2 regions of the Streptomyces formicae genome follow, and region 1 is predicted to be linked to the other one. Evidence: predicted binding sites of a transcription regulator. Region 1 holds the regulator's gene; the other holds the start of a gene.
What was found. The regulator HrcA, encoded in region 1, represses chaperone genes, less so after heat shock. The targets are predictions, from matches to a motif close to TTNGCACTCNGNNNNNCNGAGTGCNAA.
Positions count from the first base shown of each region.

Region 2: a site for HrcA is predicted at 5,640-5,666, ahead of groES (co-chaperone GroES). Genes of this name have one in related genera too.

Region 1 is NZ_CP022685.1:3,136,947-3,145,126, forward strand. It holds gene KY5_RS13425 (S41 family peptidase) at 1-835, opposite strand, end outside; gene KY5_RS13430 (hypothetical protein) at 918-1,565, opposite strand; gene KY5_RS13435 (16S rRNA (uracil(1498)-N(3))-methyltransferase) at 1,670-2,410, opposite strand; gene KY5_RS13440 (nitronate monooxygenase) at 2,407-3,489, opposite strand; gene dnaJ (molecular chaperone DnaJ) at 3,676-4,815, opposite strand; gene hrcA (heat-inducible transcriptional repressor HrcA) at 4,816-5,832, opposite strand; gene KY5_RS13455 (MBL fold metallo-hydrolase) at 6,034-6,777, shown strand; gene KY5_RS13460 (DUF3097 domain-containing protein) at 6,813-7,634, shown strand; gene hemW (radical SAM family heme chaperone HemW) at 8,119-8,180, opposite strand, start outside.
Region 2 is NZ_CP022685.1:5,634,536-5,642,715, reverse strand. It holds gene KY5_RS24695 (WhiB family transcriptional regulator) at 287-610, shown strand; gene KY5_RS24690 (LysR family transcriptional regulator) at 672-1,568, opposite strand; gene KY5_RS24685 (MOSC domain-containing protein) at 1,650-2,327, shown strand; gene KY5_RS24680 (SDR family NAD(P)-dependent oxidoreductase) at 2,361-3,134, shown strand; gene groL (chaperonin GroEL) at 3,415-5,043, opposite strand; gene groES (co-chaperone GroES) at 5,188-5,496, opposite strand; gene KY5_RS24660 (polysaccharide deacetylase family protein) at 6,003-6,929, opposite strand; gene KY5_RS24655 (THUMP-like domain-containing protein) at 7,012-8,180, shown strand, end outside.

The DNA of each region.
Region 1 (8,180 bases):
CGCCGAGGCGGACGTCGAGGCGGCGCGGTTCGGCGTCCACCAGGTCGTCCAGGAGCCAGAGTTCACCCGCGGACGCGTACACGACGCGGGTGCCGTCGGTGGCGGCGTGCCGTGCGTAGAAGCCGTCCACGGGAGTGTGCCCGCGCAGGTCGGAGCCGTCGGGCAGCGAGGAGTAGAGGGCGCCGACGCCCTCGTGGTCGGAGAGGAAGGCGATCCGCTCCCCCACCCACAGCGGATGCTCGATGTTCCCCGCGAGGTCTTCGTGAAGCCGTACGAAGGGCTGCTCCTGCTCCCCGTCGGGCGTGCGGATCCACAACTTGCCCGCGGTGCCGCCCCGGTAGCGCTTCCACCAGGCGGCCTCGCGTCCCATCGGCGCGGAGAGCAGCAGCACCTGTCCTTCGGGGCCGTGCGCGACGTCGCCCACGACGCCGTACGGCAGGGTGGCCGCGGGTCCGCCGTCGAGCGGCACGGCACGCGCCCAGGTGCGGCGCATCGACGCCTGGTCGGCCGAGCTCACCGCGAGGACCTGCCCGTCGGGCGTCCAGCCGCGCACGCCGGTCTTCCAACTGCCCCAGTACGTCAGCCTCTTGGCGGGGCCGCCGTCGACGGGCGCGACGTGCACCTCGGGTGCGCCGTCGCGGGTGGAGGCCCAGGCGACGGTGGTGCCGTCCGGGGAGATCCTGGGGTGGCTCACGGGCATGTTGTCGGCGCTGACGCGCCAGGCGCGGCCGCCGTCGAGGGGGGCGACCCAGACGTCGTCCTCAGCCGTGAACGCGGTCAACTCGCCGTGGATGTGCGGATACCGGAGATACGCGGAGTGCGCTGCCTGTGTCACGGCGTCCAGCCTAGGCAGCCGCCGGGCGGCCCGGCAGCGTTTCTGATCACTTCGCAGGGGGCCGGGCGGCCGGAGCCCGCTCTCACTTGCCCGGCAGGCAGTTGCAGGTCGGCTGGGGCGGCGGGGCGGTGGCGGTCACGGTGACGGTCGTGGTGGGCGCGGGCTGCGGCTTGTGGTGCGAGGGCGGCGGCTGGTGGGAGACGGGCGGGTTGGAGGGCTTGCCGCCCCCGTCGTGCCCGCCGTTCCCGTTGCCGTTCCCGCCGTTGCCATTGCCGTCGCCGTTGTCGTCGCCGGAGTCGCAATTGCCCAGCACGTCGACGCTGAACCACTGCTTGCCGTCGATCTTGGCGGTGAGATTGCCGCGGACGCACGCCCCGTCGACGACGGCGTGCACCCTGCCCTTGATGGTGATGTCCTTGCCGTCGTCGGTCTCGCCCTGGCAGTCCACCTTGACGACGGCCTTCTTCGTCGGCTTGCCGCTCTGGGGCGTGACCCGGCCCTCGAAGCGCCCCGTACAGCTGAGCCATGACACGTCGGCGTGCTGGCGCTCCAGCTCCTTGGTGCCCATCTCGTCGGTGGTGAGCGCGACCGCGGAGGTGTTCAACTGCCCGTCCACGGGATCGCACGCGGTGACGCCGATCGCGGCCGCCCCGGCGAGCGCGACGGCGTACAGAACCGGTGAACGCCGCTTCAGCGAGTACGTGCCGCTTAACCGCCTCAATGCCCCCATAGGCGGCAGAGTGCCACTGCGCACGCCCGGGCGGTAGACCGCATGCGGCCATCTGTCCATCGGCGGCCCGACGGGTCCTCAGGAGGCCGCCATCCGGCAGTGGTTCAGGACCAGCGACCCGTGCGACCGAGCAGCAGCGCGGTCGCCGCGGTGCCCGCCGTCGACGTACGCAGCACACTGCGGCCGAGTCGGTACGGCTTCGCGCCCGCCTCGGCGAACGCCGCCAACTCGTCCGGGGACACGCCCCCTTCGGGCCCGACCACCAGGACGATGTGCCCGCTCGCCGGAAGTTCCGCGGTGGCCAGCGGCTCGCTGCCCTCCTCGTGCAGGACGGCGGCGAAGTCGGCCTCCGCCAGCAGCGCGGCGACCTGCTTGGTGGACGCGGCGTCGAGCACCTCGGGGAAGCGCACCCGGCGCGACTGCTTGCCCGCCTCGCGCGCGGTGGCCCGCCACTTGGCGAGGGCCTTGAGACCGCGCTCGCCCTTCCACTGCGTGATGCAGCGCGACGCGGTCCACGGCACGACGGCGTCCACGCCGGTCTCCGTCATGGTCTCGACGGCCAGCTCGCCACGGTCGCCCTTGGGCAGCGCCTGTACGACGGTGACGCGGGGCGACTCCGCGGGCTCCTCGGCGTAGGAGTCCAGCTTCACCACCAGCCGGTCCTTGCCCTCGGTGTCGAGGACCACGCACTGCGCCCAGCGCCCCGCGCCGTCGGTCAGGACGACGTCCTCGCCTGCGCGCAGCCGCTTCACCGATACGGCGTGCCGTCCCTCGGGCCCGTCCAGCACGTAGCGTCCGCCGTCGCCCGCGTCGAAGTGCTCGACGACGAAGACGGGGGCGGTCACGCCTCTTCTCCCCGCGCCTCGGACACCAGCGCGGCCCTGGCCTCTGCCAGCTCGGCCACCAGGACCTCGACGAGCTGCCCGGCGGGCAGCTCACGGGCGAGCCGGTGCCCCTGCCCCGCCCAGAGCGCCATGCCCTGCGCGTCACCGGCCTTGGCCGCGGCCTTGCGCAGGCCGCTGGTGAGGTGGTGGACCTGGGGGTAGGCGGCGGGGGCGTACGGACCGTGCTCGCGCATGAAGCGGTTGACCAGGCCGCGCGCCGGGCGTCCGGAGAACGCCCGGGTCAGCTCGGTCCGCACGAACAGCGGGTTGGTCATGGCCTGCTTGTGCAGGGGGTTAGCGCCCGACTCGGGGGTGACGAGGAACGCCGTGCCGAGCTGCGCGGAGTCGGCGCCCGCCGCGAGGACGGCGGCGATCTGCGCGCCGCGCATCAGCCCTCCCGCGGCGACGACGGGGATCTGCACGGTCTCGCGGACCTGCGTGATCAGGGAGAGCAGCCCGATGCCCGCGCCGTCGGTCTCGGGGTTGTCCCGGTGGGTGCCCTGGTGGCCGCCCGCCTCGACGCCCTGCACGCACACGGCGTCGGCGCCGGACCACTGGGCGGTCTGGGCCTCCTCGGGCGTGGTCACGGTGACGACGGTGAGGGTGCCGACGCGCGCGAACGCGTCGAAGACGTCGCGGGTGGGGCACCCGAAGGTGAAGGAGACGAGCGGCACCGGATCGTCGAGCAGGATCGCGAGCTTGGCGTCGTACCCGTCGTCACGCCCGCTGTCGGGGTCGCCGAGCTGCGTCTCGTACCAGGTGGCCTCACCGGCGAGCTGGTTGCGGTACACGTCGACGGCGGCGGCGTCCGCGTACTCGGGCTGCGGCATGAAGAGGTTGACGCCGAAGGGCTTCGACGTGAGCCCCCGCAGCTGTTTGATCTCCTGGTACATCCCGTCGGCGGTCTTGTACCCGGCGGCGAGGAACCCGAGCCCACCGGCCTCGGCGACGGCGGCGGCCAACTGCGGCCCCGAGGCGCCACCCGCCATGGGCGCCTGCACGATCGGATGGCGGCAGAGATCGGTCAGTGCGGAGGACATGACGGCATCGTGCCACGTCCGACACAACCCACCGAATCGTGCCCGCCAGGGGGGTGCCCCGTAAGGGGCGCGGGGAACTGCGCGAGCAACCCCCACCCCCCGCAGCCAAAGCGCGAAGCGCAAAAAGCAAGCCCCCCGGCACGGAATCCGCGACCGAGGGGCCAAGCAACAACACCGCTCCAGGCGCTACCGCCCGTTGAACGCGTCCTTGAGCCGAGAGAACAACCCCTGCTGCCCCGGCTGGAACTGCCCCGTGGGCCGCTCCTCGCCCCGCAGCTGCGCAAGCTCCCGCAGCAACCGTTCCTGCTCGGGATCGAGCTTGCTCGGCGTGAGGACCTCGACGTGCACGATGAGGTCACCACGGCCACCGCCCCGCAGGTGCGTGACACCGCGGCCGTGCAGCGGAACCGACTGACCGGACTGCGTGCCCGGCCTGATGTCGATCTCCTCCAGGCCGTCCAGCGTCTCCAGCGGCACCTTCGTGCCGAGCGACGCCGCCGTCATCGGGATGGTGACGGTGCAGTGCAGATCGTCCCCGCGCCGCTGGAAGACGGCGTGCGGCAGCTCGTGGATCTCGACGTAGAGGTCACCGGCGGGGCCGCCGCCGGGGCCGACCTCGCCCTCGCCCGCGAGCTGGATCCGCGTGCCGTTGTCGACACCCGCGGGGATCTTCACGGTCAGCGTCCGCCGCGACCGGATGCGGCCGTCACCGGCGCACTCCGGGCAGGGCGTGGGCACGACCGTGCCGAAGCCCTGGCACTGCGGGCACGGGCGCGACGTCATGACCTGCCCGAGGAAGGACCGCGTGACCTGCGACACCTCGCCGCGACCGCGGCACATGTCACACGTCTGAGCGGACGTCCCCGGCGCCGCGCCTTCACCACTGCACGTCGTACACACCACGGCGGTGTCGACCTGGATGTCCTTGGTGGTGCCGAAGGCGGCCTCGTTGAGGTCGATCTCCAGACGGATCATGGCGTCCTGGCCGCGGCGCGTGCGCGACCGGGGGCCACGCTGCGACGCCGTACCGAAGAACGCGTCCATGATGTCCGAGAAGTTGCCGAAGCCACCGGCCCCGAAACCGCCCGCACCGCCACCGCCGCCCGCCTGGGACAGCGGGTCGCCGCCGAGGTCGTAGACCTGCTTCTTCTGCGGGTCCGACAACACCTCGTACGCGGCGTTGATCTCCTTGAAGCGCTCCTGAGTCTTCGGATCCGGATTCACATCCGGGTGAAGCTCACGCGCCAGCCTCCGGAAGGCCTTCTTGATCTCGTCCTGGGAAGCGTCGCGGCGCACGCCTAGTACGGCGTAGTAGTCCGTGGCCACTTACGACTCCGCCAGGATCTGTCCGACGTAACGTGCCACTGCGCGTACTGCTCCCATCGTTCCCGGATAGTCCATGCGGGTCGGTCCGACCACGCCGAGTTTGGCTACTGCCTCGCTGCCCGAACCGTAGCCGACCGAGACCACGGACGTGGAGCTGAGGCCCTCATGGGCGTTCTCATGACCGATCCGTACGGCCATGCCCGAATCCTGCACCTCACCAAGCAACTTGAGGAGCACGACCTGCTCCTCCAGGGCCTCGAGAACGGGCCGGATGGTGAGGGGAAAGTCATGTCCGAAGCGGGTGAGATTGGCGGTTCCGCCGATCATCAGCCGCTCCTCGGTCTCCTCGACGAGTGTTTCGAGGAGGGTGGAGAGGACGGTCGCGACGGTGCCGCGGTCCTCCGCCTCGAAGGCCTCGGGCAGGTCCTGCACGAGCTGCGGCACGTCCGCGAAGCGGCGTCCCGCGACCCTGCTGTTGAGCCGGGCCCGCAGATCGGCGAGCGAGGTCTCGCCGAACGGCGCCGGGCAGTCGATCATGCGCTGCTCGACCCGGCCCGTGTCCGTGATCAGTACGAGCATCAGCCGGGCGGGAGCCAGCGAGAGCAGCTCCACGTGCCGCACCGTCGACCGCGTGAGCGACGGGTACTGCACGACCGCGACCTGCCTGGTCAGCTGCGCGAGCAGGCGCACCGTGCGCCCCACGACGTCGTCGAGGTCGACGGCGCCGTCGAGGAAGTTCTGGATCGCCCTGCGCTCCGGCGCGGTCATCGGCTTGACGCCCGCGAGCTTGTCGACGAAGAGTCGGTAGCCCTTGTCCGTCGGGATGCGCCCCGCGCTGGTGTGCGGCTGGGCGATGAACCCCTCCTCCTCCAGCGCGGCCATGTCGTTGCGGACCGTCGCGGGAGAGACCCCGAGACTGTGCCGCTCCGTCAGCGCCTTGGAGCCGACCGGCTCCTCGGTGCCTACGTAGTCGTGGACGATGGCGCGCAGCACCTCGAGCCTGCGTTCATTCAGCATCGCGCACACCTCCAGCCGTCGTACGTGTCGTCGAGCCCCGCCGAGCCCCCTTGCCTGGCACTCGCCACAGGTGAGTGCCAGCTGTCGAAAGGTCAGTGTACGGCCGTGAGGTACGGCCCCGGCAAGGGCGGACCCGCCGAAGTCACGCACGCGTGTCGGACAGCGGCTGCCGAACACGGCGCGTACGGATAGCGTCACCGTATGGACGTGGCGCTGGCATGGGAAGCGGCGGGCTGGGAACGACTCGCACCGCGTGTGGGGCGGTGCCGCCTGCCGGTCTGGGACTGCACGGCGGGGCTCGTCGTCGGCGACGACGCGGCCCTCATGATCGAGGCCGGGTCGACCCTGGCCGAGGGCGCGGCGCTGCGGACCCGCGCCAAGGAGCTCATCGGGGGCGGGCGGCGGGTCACGCACCTCGTGTTGACGCACCCGCACTTCGACCACGTCCTGGGGGCCGCGGCCTTCGCGGGCGTGGAGGTGTACGGGGCGGTGGGCATCGACACGGTCTTCGACAAGGGCCGCGACGAGCTGCGCGCCGACGCGGTGCGCCACGGCGTGACCCCGGACGCGGCGGCCGAGGCGGCCGATCTCCTCGTCCGCCCGCGCCACCTGGTCTGCGGCGAGTGGACCCTCGACCTCGGCGGCGGGGTGCGGGTGCTGCTCGCCAACGTCGGTCCCGGCCACAGCGGGCACGACCTCGCGGTCCTCGTCCCGGGGGCCGACGGGGGCCCCGAGATCGTGTTCTGCGGCGATCTGGTCGAGGAATCGGACGAGCCGCAGGCGGGGCCCGACGCCGTACCGGAGCGATGGCCCGCGGCGCTTGACCGGCTCCTGGAACTCGGCGGCGAGGACGCGCTCTACGTGCCGGGGCACGGTGCGGTGGTGGATGCGGCTTTTGTCCGTGCGCAGCGCGCCACACTGGCAGATCGCTTCGGCGTGTCGTAGCGGAGCTCCTTGCCACTCTTCTTATCGTCGGGAGAATGCGCCAGTACTCCGCCGATCTCACGCCCCCTTGGAAGAAGCCGAAGCCCGTGCCCGAGGTGGCGGCGGACGCCGGCCTCGTGGTCGAGGAGCTGAGCACCGGATTCTGCGGTGCGGTGATCCGATGCGAGAAGACCGCCGAGGGGCCGACGGTGACGCTGGAGGACCGCTTCGGCAAGCACCGCGTCTTCCCGATGGCGCCCCGCGGCTTCCTCCTCGAAGGCCGTACGGTCACGTTGGTCCGCCCCGCGACGGGCGCGGCCGCTCCTCCCGTACGTCCCTCACGCACTGCCTCCGGCTCGGTGGCGGTACCCGGGGCGCGGGCCAGGGTCGCGCGCGCCGGGCGCATCTATGTCGAGGGGCGCCACGACGCCGAACTCGTCGAGCGCGTCTGGGGCGACGACCTGCGCATCGAGGGTGTCGTCGTCGAGTACCTGGAGGGCATCGACGACCTGCCCGCGATCGTCGCGGAGTTCCGTCCCGGCCCCGACGCCCGCCTCGGCGTCCTCGTCGACCACCTGGTCCCCGGCTCCAAGGAGTCCCGCATCGCGGCGGAGATCTCCACGGCGGACGCGCTGGTGGTGGGCCACCCCTACATCGACGTGTGGGAGGCGGTGAAGCCCTCCTCGGTCGGCATCGCTGCGTGGCCCCGGGTGCCGAGGGGGCAGGACTGGAAGACGGGGGTCTGCCGGGCCCTCGGGTGGCCGGAGAACACGGGGGCCGCGTGGCAACGGATCCTGGGCTCGGTGCGCAGCTACCGGGATCTCGAGCCGGAACTTCTGGGGCGGGTGGAAGAGTTGATCGACTTCGTCACGGAGTAACTGGCCCCTGGGCCTTGACCGGATTCCCCTCCGCGGGGAGCGCACCTGCGCCCGGTGGCCCGGCCCGCCTGTACCTCATCACGAAACCACCCCACCACGAACAACCCCGCCGCCCCGCGACGGCCACGCCCACCCACCCATCCACCCGTAGCTCCGCACCGAACCGCCCCACCAGAAACAACCCCGCCGCTCCGCGACGGTCACACCCGCCCGCCCACCCGTAACTCCGCACCGGACACCCCCACCCGGAGCCCGCTCCGTCGCTCCGCGACGGGTCCCCTCCTGCCCGAGATCCCCGCTTCTGTACCGAATCGCCGCCAACGGCGCCCCGCCCCCACAGGAGACTCCCACCCGGCGGGTGGGAGAACGGGTGGAGCGGGTGGGTACGAGGGCCGCCCGCAGGGCGGAAAAGGGCAAGCGCCGAGCCGACCCCGCCGCAGGGCGGAGGCGAAGAAGGGCAAGCGCCGAGCCGACCCCGCCCCGCTCAGTCCACCAAGCCCCGAACCACCCCATCCGCCAACAACCGCCCGCGCAGCGTCAGCACCG
Region 2 (8,180 bases), 2.5 Mb from region 1:
GCGCTTGTTCTTTCAACCGCCTCGCACTCTCAACGACGGTCACCCGAAAGAGTTACGGGGCGATCGGCCACCTTCGGCACTCTACGTGAGGGCGCGGACACAGCGCAGACAGCGCAAGAGACCCTCAACCTTTCATCACAAGCTATGCCCCATTTAGCGCCTTTTCTTCCCTTTTCCTGGTGTCTATGGCTAGATTCGCAATGAGTCATATTTTCATCTCCTTAGACAGTAGATGTACGGTCATGGGCACCGTATCCGCGTCAGAACGGCTTCAAGGGGACCAGCAATGGCAGATTTCTCCCGCCTTCCCGGACCGAACGCAGATCTGTGGGACTGGCAGCTCCTCGCGGCCTGCCGCGGGGTCGACAGCTCGCTCTTCTTCCACCCGGAGGGCGAGCGGGGCGCGGCGCGCAGCGCACGCGAGAACTCCGCCAAGGAGGTCTGCATGCGATGCCCGGTGCGCGCGGAGTGCGCCGCGCACGCACTCGCGGTGCGCGAGCCCTACGGCGTGTGGGGCGGACTGACCGAGGACGAGCGCGAGGAGCTCATGGGGCGCGCCCGCAACCGCCTCGTCACGGCGTCGGCCGCGGCGGCCGCGTCACACCACTGAAGGAACGTTTCCCCTAGCGCGTACGGGCAGGGCACGACCATGTCCGCGTACGTACGGAAGATCAGCGGGCGGCAGCCCGCGCCAGGTGGTCCAGAGTGGCGGCGACGGCCGGCACCTGGGCCAGATCAGGCAGCGTGAGCGCGACGATCTCGCGCTGCACGGCCGGCTCGACCGTCACGGTGCGGGCACCCTTGGGGCGCACCGACTCGATGGCGAGCTCGGGCAGCACCGCGACCCCGAGGCCCGCGCCGACCAGGCCGATCACGGCCGGGTAGTCGTCGGTCGCGAAGTCGATGCGGGGCACGAAGCCCGCACCCTCGCAGACCTCCACCAACTGCCTGCGGCAGCGCGGACAGCCCGCGATCCACGACTCGTCGGCGAACTCACCGATGGTGACCGACGCGGCGGCGGCGAGTCGGTGCCCCTCGGGCACGAGCCCGACGAGCCGGTCCGCGAGCAGCGGTCGTACGACGAGGTCGTCCCACTCCTCGGCGGCGGTCGCCCCCTCGTACCGGAAGGCGAGGGCCACGTCGCAGTCGCCCTCGCGCAGCATCTCCACGGAGCGCGGCGGCTCGGCCTCCACGAGGGAGACGCGGGTGCCCGGGTGAGCGGCGCGCAGGGCGGCGAGGGCGCCCGGCACGAGCGTGGAACTGCCGCTGGGGAAGGAGACGAGCCGGACCCGGCCCGCGCGCAGGCCCGCGATGGCGGCGACCTCCTCCTCCGCGGCGGTGAGCCCGGCGAGGATGCCCGTGGCATGCCTGACCAGGGCTTCTCCGGCCTGCGTCAGACGCATCTCGCGGCCGGTGCGGATGAGGAGCGGGGTGCCCGCCGAGGATTCGAGTGCCTTCATCTGCTGGCTCACGGCCGGCTGGGTGCAGCCGAGCTCGCGCGCCGCCGCCGAGAAGGAGCCGGTGGCGGACACGGCTCGCAGGACACGGAGATGACGGGCCTCGATCATGCTTCGAGCATAAGCGACGCTTGGACTTGTCGCGAAATATTGCATCGCGACTTTGGGGCGGCCTCGCCTAGCCTGCCTGTCATGAAGCTGCTCTCCGTAAACCTGGGCCGCCGCACGGCCGTCGAGTACACCGATTCCTCCGACGGCCTCACCGGCATCGACAAGCAACCGACGGACGACGCCGTCCTGGTGACGGCGCCGGGGGTGAAGGGCGTCGGCGGCAGCGGCCTCGCGGGCGACGAGATCGGCAACCTGCGCCACCACGGCGGGCACGACCAGGCGGTGTACGTCTTCGCGCGCGAGGACCTCGACGTCTGGCAGGACCTCCTCGGGCGCCCGCTGGCCAACGGCGGCTTCGGCGAGAACCTCACGACGTCCGGGATCGACGTGAGCGGCGCGCGGATCGGCGAGCGCTGGCGGATCGGCTCGGGGCCGCTGCTCGAAGTGTCGGGCAGCCGCATTCCCTGCCGTACGTTCCAGGGGCACCTGAACGAGAAGGGGTGGGTGAAGCGGTTCACCCAGCACGGTGTGCCCGGGGCGTATCTGCGGGTGATCGAGCCGGGCGAGATCCGGGCGGGCGACCCGGTCGAGATCGCGCACCGGCCCGCGCACGACGTCACCGTCGCCCTGCACTTCCGTGCCGTCACGACGGAGCGGTCGCTGCTGCCGCGGATGCTCGCGGCCGGAGACGCGCTGCACCCCGAGACGGTGGCGAACGCGCGCGAGTACGTCGAGAAGTACGGCGCACCGGACGCGTGACGTCGCGGTCCTCGGGATCACTAGCCTTGGGCCATGACTACGGCTCTGATTACGGGATCGACCGCCGGTATCGGCGCCGCCTTCGCGCGGCGGCTCGCGGCTGACGGGCACAACCTCGTCCTGGTGGCACGCGACACCAAGCGGCTGCGGGAGCAGGCGACCGAGCTGCACGACCGGCACGGCATCGAGGCGGAGGTGCTGACCGCGGACCTCGCCACGGACAAGGGCATCGAGACCGTCGAGGAGCGTCTCTCACGCCCCAGGGAACCCGTCGACCTGCTGATCAACAATGCCGGTTTCGGCAACAAGGGCAAGTACCTGGACGTCCCGATGAGCGACGAGCTGACCATGCTCAAGGTGCACTGCGAGGCGGTGCTGCGGCTGACGTCGTCGGCGGTGGAGTCGATGCGCAAGCGCGGCAGGGGCGGGGTGGTGAACGTCGCCTCGGTGGCGGCGTTCGTGCCGCGCGGCACGTACGGCGCGTCCAAGGCGTGGGTCGTGCAGTTCACCCAGGGCGCGGCGAAGGACCTGACGGGGTCGGGGGTGCGGCTGATGGCGCTGTGCCCCGGGCTGGTGCGGACCGAGTTCCACGAGCGCGCCGGGATGGGCACGTCCAACATCCCGAACTGGATGTGGCTCGACGCGGACAAACTGGTCGCCGCGGCCCTCGCCGACCTCGCCCGTGGCAAGTCCCTGTCCATCCCCGACCCGCGCTACAAGGCGCTGATGGGCATCGCGAAGGTGACGCCGAGGTCGTTGCTCGGTGGGGTGACGTCGCGCACTGGGCGCAAGTACGGGCCTCGGTAGGTCTGCGAGGGCGTTTCGGGGGTGCGTCTGCCGGGTTGCTGTCCGTCGCCGACCGCGGGTTTCGTCGTGGCCGATCGCGCAGTTCCCCGCGCCCCTAAACGCGCGTCTCCCGGACGGGGCGCCCCGTAAGGGGCGCGGGGAACTGCGCGAGGACGGACCACGATCCGCGGTCGGCGACGGCGAGCAACCCGGCAGACGAGCATCCGTAAATACCGAGGCCCGGCGCCCCCAAGCAGGGGGCACCGGGCCTCAGTTCAGCTACGCGCCAGCGTCAGGCGGGTCAGTGCGAGTGACCGTGCCCGTGGCCCGCGCCGGCGTCCGCCTCTTCCTCGGCCGGCTTCTCGACGACCAGCGTCTCGGTCGTGAGGAGCAGCGACGCGATGGACGCGGCGTTCTCCAGGGCGGAGCGGGTGACCTTGACCGGGTCGAGGAGACCGGCCTTGACCAGGTCGCCGTACTCGCCGGTCGCGGCGTTGAAGCCGAAGCCCTTGTCGAGCTCGGCGACCTTCGAGGTGATGACGTAGCCCTCGAGGCCCGCGTTCTCGGCGATCCAGCGCAGCGGCTCGACCGCGGCGCGGCGGACGACGGCGACACCGGTGGCCTCGTCGCCCTCCTTGCCGAGGTTGCCCTCGAGTACCTTGACGGCGTGCACCAGAGCGGAGCCACCACCGGAGACGATGCCCTCCTCGACCGCGGCGCGGGTCGCGGAGATGGCGTCCTCCAGACGGTGCTTCTTCTCCTTGAGCTCCACCTCGGTGGCGGCGCCGACCTTGATCACGCACACGCCGCCGGCCAGCTTCGCGAGGCGCTCCTGGAGCTTCTCGCGGTCCCAGTCGGAGTCCGTGGCGTCGATCTCGGCCTTGATCTGGGAGACGCGGCCCTCGACGTCGGCCTTGTTGCCGCCGCCGTCGACGATGGTCGTGTCGTCCTTGGTGATCGTGACGCGACGGGCGGTGCCCAGCACGTCGAGACCGACCTGGTCGATCTTGAGGCCGACCTCTTCGGCGATGACGGTGCCGCCGGTGAGGGTGGCGATGTCACCGAGCATGGCCTTGCGGCGGTCGCCGAAGCCGGGAGCCTTCACCGCGACGGCGTTGAAGGTGCCGCGGATCTTGTTCACGACCAGGGTCGAAAGGGCCTCGCCCTCGACGTCCTCGGCGATGATCAGGAGCGGCTTCGAGGCGTTGGCCTGGATGACCTTCTCGAGCAGCGGCAGGAGGTCCTGGATGGAGGAGATCTTGCCCTGGTGGATCAGGATGTACGGGTCGTCGAGGACGGCCTCCATACGCTCCTGGTCGGACACCATGTACGGCGACAGGTAGCCCTTGTCGAAGGCCATGCCCTCGGTGAAGTCGAGCTCCAGGCCGAAGGTGTTGGACTCCTCGACGGTGATGACACCGTCCTTGCCGACCTTGTCCATCGCCTCGGCGATGAGCTCGCCGACCTGCGGGTCCTGGGCCGACAGACCGGCGACGGCCGCGATGTCGGCCTTGTCGTCGATCGGACGGGCGGTGGCGAGGAGCTCCTCGGAGACGGCCGCGACGGCGGCGTCGATGCCCTTCTTCAGGGCGGCCGGGGAGGCACCGGCGGCGACGTTGCGCAGGCCCTCCTTGACCAGGGCCTGGGCGAGCACGGTGGCGGTGGTGGTGCCGTCACCCGCGATGTCGTTGGTCTTGGTCGCCACCTCCTTCACCAGCTGGGCGCCGAGGTTCTCGTACGGGTCCTCGACCTCGACCTCACGGGCGATGGTGACGCCGTCGTTGGTGATGGTCGGGGCGCCGAACTTCTTGTCGATGACGACGTTGCGGCCGCGGGGGCCGATCGTCACCTTCACCGTGTCGGCAAGCTTGTTGACGCCGCGCTCAAGGGCGCGACGGGCGTCCTCGTCGAACTTCAGGATCTTCGCCATGGGAGCGATTCAGCCCTCTCGAAAACTCAGGGGGTCCGGGGGGCTCCCCCGGAACGTTCAGCAACGAACTACGCCCCTCGCCGCCCGGCATCAGCGGGGTGACCAGGGGCGCAGCTCAAAGCAATGCTTCTGCTTCGGGGTGAACTACTTCTCGACGATCGCGAGCACGTCGCGAGCCGAGAGGACGAGGTACTCCTCGCCGTTGTACTTCACCTCGGTGCCGCCGTACTTGCTGTACAGCACGATGTCGCCGGTCTTCACGTCGAGCGGCAGGCGCTCGCCGTTCTCGAAGCGGCCCGGGCCCACGGCCAGGACGACGCCCTCCTGGGGCTTCTCCTTGGCGGTGTCCGGAATGACCAGGCCGGAGGCCGTGGTCTGCTCGGCGTCGAGCGGCTGGACCACGATGCGGTCCTCGAGCGGCTTGATGGCAACCTTGGAGCTTGCGGTCGTCACGATCCGGTCTCCCCCTTCGGAGATCTACGGGGTTAACAGTCTGGGGTGGCGACCAGGTGGATCCGTCGTCGCGGGTGCCGGACCTGCCCGTCGCTGTTGGCACTCTCCAGCGGGGAGTGCCAGAAGCGAGACTAGGACGGGGATTAGCACTCGGTCAAGCGGAGTGCCAATCGACTGCGTCGGGCTTCAGCGGGGCTTGGAGTGGTGCCCCCTGTCGTCGCAACGCTTCTTGGGGGGCGGGGGCTCCTTGTCGGCGACTTCTTGGTGCCCCGGTTTCGCCGGGTCTGCAGGTGAGGCTGTGCCCACCCGTTCCGCCTTGCGGAACGCCTGCCCACAGCTGGGACCGGCTTGCCCCGGTTTGCGTTGGGGCATCTTCTGGGCCGCCTTTCTGCCCAGTCGCTCGATCGGGTCCACCGATTCCGCGCACCCCGTGAGCAGTGCGGGCGCGAGCACTCCGCACAGGAGGGCCCCGGCGAGGAGGCGGCGACGCGCTCGCGCCCGGGGGGTCACAGGTAGTCCTCCAGCCTGGCCACCGCGTACCCCTTGTCCGTGACCGTCTTCATGACCTTGCGGACCATGTCGGGCATCGTGCCCTTCCAGTCGGCGCGGCCCCGGAAGTGCGTGAGGATGATGTCGCCGGGATGCAGGTCCCGGTCCCACTCGCGCCACTCCATGTGGTCGGCGAACGCCTCCGACGCCCACAGGGGCACCGCCTTGATGCCACAGGACTTGGCGGCGCGCAGGGAGTCCTGGTTGTAGTTGCCGTACGGCGGGCGGAAGAGTTCGGGCCGTTTGCCGTAGTGCTTCGTGATGACGTCCTGCATGCCGCAGATCTCGCGGCGCTGCGCCTCGTAGGAGAGCCCTGGCAGGTAGCGGTGGTTGAGGGTGTGGTTGTTCAGGGTGATGCCGCGGGACTGCATCTTGCCGAAGTACGCGTAGTCCTCCTTGACCAGGTAGTCGCTGAGGAAGGCGGTGTACGGGAGCTTCAGGTCGCTCATCATCCGCAGCAGCGCCGGGTCCTTCTCGGCGCCGTCGTCGATGGTCAGGAAGACGACCTTCTCCTTGGTCGGGATCGTCGTGAAGACGGGCGGCAGGCTCGACTGGCCCTTCACCTCGAAGCCCTTGCGGGTGGTGAGGCGCGGCTTGACCGCGGGGGCGGGGGGCGCCGCGAGCGGGGTCTTCGCCAGGCCCCACCGCTTGGCCGCGGCGACCCGCGCGGCCTGGGCAGCGCCGAGCCGCTGGGCGTAGGAGTCGAGGGCGCGGGCGGGCGGCGCCTGGAGCGGCTGCTGGCCGTGGGCCGGTTCGACGGTGTCGGATTCGCCCCCGACGGCGCAGCCCGACGCGATCGCGACGACCGTGATCACCGCGGCGGCGGCTCTCGCCTGATTCTTCCGTCTTCTGGCGGATTCTTCCGTTTGTCGTACTAGTTGCATGGCGCCGGATCCTCGCAGCTCAAGGCCCTGATGAAGGGCCGACACCGCCACCGGCCGCGCACCATCCACCGACTGGCCCACAATGGGGCAGGTGAACGACCCGAACACGCCGAGCGGCCACGAGACCGACCTCGGCGACCCCCTCGCCGCCTTCGCCGCCCTGCACACCGAAGCGGGCCGAGCCCTGCTCGACGAGGTGCGGGACGTGGCGCCCGCGCAGGAGCTCGCCGCCGCGACCCGGCTGCGCCGCGAACACCCCGCCGCGCTGGTCTCCACCGCGCTCGCGCAGGCGCGCCTGCGGCAGCGGGCCGTGGCGAAGTTCGGCGCCGAGGACGCGGCCCGGATGTTCTTCACGCCCGACGGGGTCGAGCAGTCCACGCGCGCCTCCGTCGCCGCGCATCGCGCCGAGAGCTTCACGTCGCTGGGCGTACGGTCCCTGGCCGACCTCTGCTGCGGCATCGGCGGCGACGCGATCGCCCTCGCGCGGGCCGGGATCTCCGTGCTCGCCGTCGACCGCTCCCCGCTGACCTGCGCCGTCGCCCGCGCCAACGCCGAGGCGCTGGGGCTCGCCGAGCTGATCGAGGTGCGCGAGGCGGACGTCACCGAGGTCGACACGTCGTCGTACGACGCGGTGTTCGTGGACCCCGCGCGCAGGGGCGGACGCGGCCGGATCTTCGACCCCGAGGCGTACTCACCGCCGCTGTCCTGGGCGGTCGCCGCCGCGCTCAAGGCGCCGCGTGCCGCGCTGAAGATCGCGCCGGGCATCCCGCACGAGGCGGTCCCCGCCGAGGCCGCCGCGGAGTGGATCTCGGACGGCGGCGACGTGAAGGAGGCGGTGCTGTGGTTCGGCACGGACTCCCCCGCCTCGCACCGCGCGACCCTGCTGCCCGGCGGCGCCAGCCTGTGGTCCTCGCTCGACGCGATGCTGCCCGACCCCGAAGTGCGCCCCGTGGGGCGTTACTTGTACGAGCCGGACGGCGCGGTCATCCGCGCGCACCTGGTGGCGGAGGTGGCCGCGCGGGTCGAGGGCGGCCTGATCGACGAGACCATCGCGTACGTCACCTCCGACGAGCTGCACCCGACCCCGTACGCGGTGGCGTACGAGATCACCGACCAACTCCCCTTCGGCGTGAAGAAGTTGAAGGCCCTGCTGCGGGAGCGGGAGGTCGGCGTCCTGACCGTGAAGAAGCGCGGCTCGGCGGTGGAACCGGAGGAGCTGCGCCGCAAGGTGAAGCCGCAGGGAAAGAACGC